Regions from separate parts of the Exiguobacterium sp. s192 genome, predicted to be linked through region 1. Evidence: riboswitches for the same ligand, from Rfam matches in the RefSeq annotation. Region 1 holds a riboswitch; the other holds the start of a gene.

Region 1 (3,302 bases):
GCGAAGGACATTCAACCGATCATTATTTTGACGAAGATGGATTTGCTGCACGGAACTACCGAACTGGTGGTGAAAGAAGCCATCGCGGCGTACCGGAAAATCGGCTACCCTGTCATTGAGACTTCGAGTGAGACGCTTGTCGGAGTGGAGCTCGTCCGTCCCTTGTTGAAAGATAAGACGAGCGTACTGGCCGGACAATCCGGTGTCGGCAAAAGTTCGTTGCTCAACGCGCTTGAACCTTCGCTGGCCCTGGAAACGAGTCATATTTCGAAATCACTCGGACGCGGTCGACACACGACACGACATGTCACCTTGATTCCGCTCGGTGAAGGGTTAATCGGCGATACACCTGGTTTTTCAAACCTCGATTTCCCGCATGAAATGGAACTCGAAGAATTGCGTTGGTGTTTTCCAGAATTCGTCGCCTTGCAGGATGACTGTAAATACCGGGGATGTCTGCATTTGAATGAACCGGGATGTGCCGTCAAAGAAGCAATTGAAGCACACGAAATCATGCCCTCACGGTATACGAATTATGGTATGTTTGTAGAGGAAATCAAGAATCGAGCCCGGAGGTATTGAGATGATTAAAATTGCACCATCAATCTTATCAGCAGATTTTGCAAACTTGGAGCGGGACGTCAAAGCTGTCGAGGCGGCAGGCGCCGATTACATTCATTTTGATGTCATGGATGGTCAGTTTGTCCCGAACATTTCCTTTGGTTTACCGGTCTTAAACAGTTTACGCCAAAAAACAGATATGGTTCTCGACGTTCATTTAATGATTGATCGTCCGGAAAACTTTGTGGAGGCTTTTGTTGCAGCAGGTGCTGACATCGTGACCTTCCATGTTGAGGCGACGAACCATGTGCATCGTGTCCTCCAGCAAATCAAAGCAGCGGGTGCGAAGGCGGGGGTTGTTCTGAACCCGCATACACCGCTTACGACGATTGAACATGTCTTAGAAGAGGTCGATATGGTCTTGTTGATGACGGTTAATCCTGGATTCGGCGGTCAAGCCTTCCTGCCTGGTGTCATGACGAAACTGAAGCAACTTGCAGACCTAAAGGCAGAGCGTGGACTGACGTTTGAAATTGAAATTGATGGGGGTGTGAATGCGGAGACAGCGAAGCTGTGCATCGAAAACGGGGCGAACGTCCTTGTTGCCGGATCCGCGATTTACAATGCACCTGATTATACGGAAGCAATCACTAGTATTCGGAATGCGGCTCACGTATAATAAAAAGGCAAACAAAACTTAATGATGACCGCAAGGGGTGTCGCGTCAAGCGGCTGAGAGAAGTGATTGGACTTTAACCCTTCGAACCTGTTCCGTTCAGACGGACGTAGGGATGTGGCGCACGCAGGCAGTACGGCGTTCGTCGTACTGCCTTTTTGCCGTCCTGCGATTTTATTTTTAGGAGGAAACAAGTATGAAACGGCTACAAATGTTAATGGAAATTGCAATTTTTGCAAGTATCGGAGTGGTGTTTGATTTATTGATTCCCTTTAAGATGCCTCAAGGAGGAGCTATCAGCTTAGCGATGCTACCGATTTTTGTGATGGCGTTCCGTCACGGCGTCGTGGGTGGTGTCGTGACAGGAGCTCTCGTCGGAACGATTCAGCTGATGTTCGCGCCGCAAATCTTGACGGTCGTCCAACCGTTACTCGATTATACGATTGCATTTGGTGTTGTTGGACTGAGTGGTTTATTTGCCCGTCAAGTCAAAAAGGCGGCAGCGGCTGGGAAAAACGGACGTTTGATGGCCATCGTCCTGATGGCGACGTTCCTTGGTGCCGGATTACGGTATGTCTGCCATGTCATCAGTGGAATCGTCTTCTTTGCTGAATACGCAGAAGGTCCGGTCGTCCCGTACTCCTTGATTTACAATGCGACGTATATGGTTCCGTCGTATCTGTTGTGCGGTATCGTCGCAGGACTCTTGTTTACGACGGCGCCACGACTCCTCCGTTATTCGGCGCGAGGTGTCTGATGCGGGCTGTGATTGTTGCAGCAGGACCGGTCGAGGACATCCCGTCCTTAACGCCGTTCATCGACGAGAACACGGTGGTCATCGCTGTCGACGGCGGTGTCGCTACGCTAGTGCAACAAGGTCTTGCGTTTGACTTGGCAATCGGCGACTTTGATTCGCTTGGATATACGCCGGAAGGAGCGGTGATTCATCCGGCTGAAAAAGATGAAACCGATTTAGAGCTCGCTTTGCGTCATGTCAACGAACAGTATGAAGTGACGGACGTGTTGATTTTCGGGGCGACAGGTGGTCGACTGGATATGACCCTGCAAAACGTCTATTTATTGAAACAGTTTCCGGCAGCGCGTCTTGTGACGAAGCGGGAAGAGGTGCGTTTCTTACAGGAGGGACACGATCAAATCAAGGCGGACCAATACCATTACCTATCCTTCATTCCACTCGTTCCGACCCGCTTAACGCTTCGGGGTGTCAAGTATCCGCTAACCGATCATGACGTGCCCGTCGGCGGTTCCTTAACCGTCAGCAATGAATGGACGGATCATCAGCTTGCCGATGTCACGGTCCACACGGGTGAAGTGATCGTATTACGAAGTCTCTCTGATAATAAAAAATGACTGAAAAAAGAACGTGACGGTCAGGAAATCACTCCTGCAGCCGATCACGTTCTTTTGGATTATGGTTCTAAGGTCGAACTGGCTGCCTGACGTTCCGTTTGGGCAGCGAGATGGTTTCCTTTAACGAACCAATGATACGACGCCCATGTCAAAAGGAAGAAGGGAACACCGATATATAAGGCGATCCGTTGATCCGCTTGGAAAGCAAGGCTGATCAGAACAAGCAGGTTCAAAGAAAATGAGAGAATCGGTAAGACCGGGAAAAATGGTGTCTTGAACTTCAACTCATTGACAGAGTGTCCGTCTTTGATGAATTGGCGACGGAAGGCAATCTGTGAAGCAGAAATCGAAATCCATCCGACCTGCGCCCCGAGTCCGGCGAGTGACAACAACCAGATGAAAACGGTATCTTCTGCAAAAAAGGCGGTCAGGAGTGATAACATGGCGAATAACATCGTAAAGCACAACGCGCGCATCGGTACCCCGCGCGAATTGATGATTGCGAGTTTTTTTGAAATCATACCTTCCTGCGACATCGACCATAACATCCGTGTCGCCGCATACAAGCCTGAGTTTCCAACGGATAACAGGGCAGTCAAGACAACGATGTTCATCAAGTCAGCCGCATAAGGAATTCCGATAGCGTCAAATACCATGATGAACGGACTGCTGATTCCGCTAGCTGTTTCATAGG
Region 2 (3,302 bases), on a different contig from region 1:
AACAAAATGCCTCCAGCGCAACTTCCGGTTTTCGGTTCATGACACAATCGGCGAGGACTTGTGCCGTCACCGGAGCGAGCAAGATGCCGTGCCGGTGATGTCCCGTCGCGACCAACAAACCGTCAATCCCTTTGACCCGTCCAAGATACGGTAAACCGTCACGGGTCTGCGGCCGGACACCGGACCAGATGTCAACCAGTGCCGCATCACGGATCGGCGGATACACGTCAATTGCTGCCGCCAACAGGTCCGAGACGCTGCCCGCGTTGACCGTCGTTGACTCCTCACCAACATGTTCCGTCGCGCCGATGATAATCCGTCCGTCTGCTTTCGGGACAAGATACACCGTCTCATGAAACAAAGTCTGCTCCAGTCGACCGGTTGTGAGACGGACAGACAGGCACTCACCTTTGACCGGAAGCGTATCAATCGGAATCCCGATCGTTTGCAACAACGGTTCCGACCCTCGTCCGCCGGCGATGACGACCTGCCGACCAACCTTTTGTCCCCGGCTTGTCTCCACCCCGGTTACCGTCTCGTTGTCCCGCAGAAGACGCAAGACACTTACCTGTTCTTCAATCACGCCGCCCCGCTGTTCAATCGCTTGCCGTAACGCACGGACAAGCAACGGAGGATCGACTTGACCGACCCGTTCAAATTGGACGGTTTGCTTTGCCTGGCGCAGCTGAAACGGCAGTTCGAGATAGCCGCTCGTCAACCCGGTCTCGTCGAACAATTGACGGACAAGCTGCGGATACAGGACGCGGCTGACTGCCGCTAACGCATGTAGCGGTTCCGACAGTTCTTCGTCCGTCGCGAGCATTCCCGCTGCCGCCCGTGTCGCGCCTTGTCCGACTGCCGACTGATCGATCACGTGAACACGTTGACCCCGCTGTAGCAACTCATAGGCGAGCGTCAAACCGATGATACCGGCACCGACGATTAATACATCCGGTTGTTTCATCGTCCAATCACCGCCCGGAACCGTCCGGCTGCTTCCGCCGGATGGGCTTGTCCCAAAATCCCGGACAGGACGGCAACTCCGCTGCACCCGGTCGTTAAGACATCAGACAGATTTTCCGGTTTGATTCCGCCGATGGCGATGACCGGGATTGATGTCCAGTCGACGACTTGCTGTAACGCATCGAGTCCCCGTGGCGCCACGCCGGGTTTCGAATCCGTCTCAAAAATATGACCGTACATCACGTAATCGGCGCCGGCTTGTTCCGCCACCATCGCTTCGGTCAACGAGTGAACCGATTGACCGATGGAGATCGTCGGAAACTGTGCCCGGACACGCTCGACCGACAGACTGCGGCGTGTCAACTGGACGGTCGTGCCGGTGACGAGTGCAGCATCGAGCCGGTCATGGACAACCAACTGGTCTGCGCGGACTCCTTGGTCGAGCAACGTATCAATGCAGGAAACCAATTCCCGGACTGACCAGGTTGGCTCCCGTAAGTGGATGCGATCGACGGACAGTGCGAGCTGCGGAAGGGTCTGTTCCAGCACTTCCTTACTGTCGCGTCCGGTTGTAATCAGGTGTAAATGTGACATCGTTCCCCCTCCTTTCCACACGAAAAAGGACCACCCCATGAACTGATGGAGTGGTCCTACGAAAAGGGCGACGCTTGGCGTTCCCTCGATAGATGATCGGATACCACTTCCCTCCGCTAGTACGAACTAGATCAGGTTCAAAGGGTCCGGATACTTCCGTCTCAGTCTGCTGCGAGACTCCCCTAGTGTAGATATTTATTTGTGTGGTACGTCTGTAGTCTACCACGGGTAGTCCGATTAGTTCCACCCTTGATTAGTGTCGCATGTCCAATTCGACCGCTTTGACCTGCTCGATCAAGCGTTGGTATTCGTCGACACGTTTCGTTTGCGACAAGTCATACGTTTGTTTTAAGCGTAAGACCCGCATGACTTTCTGGTTGAGATCGGCTGTCGACAGTTTCCCTTGTTTGATCCGCGCCATGATTTCCTTGTGAACGGACGCGTACGCTCCGGGTGTCGAGAACATCGCCATGTCCGCACCGTTTTCAAGTGCAAGACCTGCCGCTTGAGCTAATCCGTACCGTTCTGTGATGGCTCCCATGACGAGATCGTCCGTGATGATGACACCATCAAATTTCAGTTCACTCCGTAACACACCGGTCATGACTTCTTTCGATAATGAGGACGGTCGATTTTTGTCGAGAGCCGGGAACAGGATATGCGCGACCATGACCATTTCAGCCCCGTCTTGAATCGCCCGTTTAAACGGGACTAGCTCCGTCTGCTCAAGTTCCGCTTTCGTCGCATCGACCCGCGGCAGACCGACATGTGAGTCGACGGTCGTATCTCCGTGTCCCGGAAAATGTTTGACGACCGGCACGATATCTTCTTCCTTCATTCCCTGCATCAATGGCACACCAAGTCGTGCCACTTGTTGCGGGTCCGCACTGAGCGCCCGGTCGCCGATGATCGGATTCGCCGGATTACTGTTGACGTCAAGGACCGGTGCAAAATCCATGTTGAATCCGTAAAAACGGGAAATGGAGCCAAGCGTCTGCCCGACGTCTTCCATTAATTCCGGATCATTTTTTTGACCATATGCCAGGCTCGGCGACAGTTTGAGTCGGGCGTCCGGAACCCGGCTGACCCGTCCGCCTTCTTCGTCAAAACCGACGAATGCCCGTTGATCCGACGTTTGCGCTTCGTTGATATCAGTCGTCAATGCCTTCAGTTGGTCGGATGACGTGATATTACCGCCGAGTAACAACACTCCCCCTAGCGCATGTTGCTGCAACAGCCGGCGATCCGCTTCCGTCAATGCCGTTCCGGCCACACCGATGTAGAGCAGTTGATCGACTTTTTCCGCCGTCGACATCTGAGAGACCGTCTGCTTAAGTTCATTTTCCGCTTGTTCCCGGGCAGACGGTTGCTCCGGTTTTTGTGGTTTCGGCTGTTTTGTTTCTTCGGCTTGCTTCGGTGCCGGTTCGTTCGGTTTCGCGGTCTCGTCGACACAACCGGACAGTAAGACAGTTGCTAAGACAACAGGGAAAAACAGCTTCAAATCGGTTCCTCGTTTCGGACGCCGTTGATTGAATAGTAGACTTCAATTTCTGCGTTCAACGATTGGGAGACGGAGCAGTATTTGTCTTTTGACAATGAAATCGCCCGACGGACCTTATCTTCCGGTAAATCGCCTTCAAGCCGGTAATGGATCGAAATCGTCGTGAAGCGGCGCGGATGGTCATCTGCCCGTTCCCCTTCGATGTCCATTTCAAATGAGGTCAACGTCAAACGCATCTTCTCTA

What was found. A riboswitch is a leader RNA that binds a small molecule or an ion and turns the genes downstream of it on or off. The one in region 1 is predicted to bind thiamine pyrophosphate.
Region 2: linked by a shared signal. The riboswitch ahead of KNP87_RS07395 (thiamine phosphate synthase) and the one ahead of thiT (energy-coupled thiamine transporter ThiT) in region 1 are both predicted to bind thiamine pyrophosphate.

What each region holds. Positions count from the first base shown of each region.
Region 1 is NZ_JACSMS010000001.1:327,263-330,564, forward strand. Features, by position in the region: gene rsgA (ribosome small subunit-dependent GTPase A) at 1-582, shown strand, start outside; gene rpe (ribulose-phosphate 3-epimerase) at 584-1,240, shown strand; TPP riboswitch at 1,264-1,370, shown strand; gene thiT (energy-coupled thiamine transporter ThiT) at 1,434-1,994, shown strand; gene KNP87_RS01595 (thiamine diphosphokinase) at 1,994-2,608, shown strand; gene KNP87_RS01600 (amino acid permease) at 2,668-3,302, opposite strand, start outside.
Region 2 is NZ_JACSMS010000003.1:47,720-51,021, reverse strand. Features, by position in the region: gene KNP87_RS07400 (NAD(P)/FAD-dependent oxidoreductase) at 1-1,051, opposite strand, end outside; gene KNP87_RS07395 (thiamine phosphate synthase) at 961-1,557, opposite strand; TPP riboswitch at 1,649-1,751, opposite strand; gene nagZ (beta-N-acetylhexosaminidase) at 1,811-3,058, opposite strand; gene KNP87_RS07385 (OsmC family protein) at 3,055-3,302, opposite strand, start outside.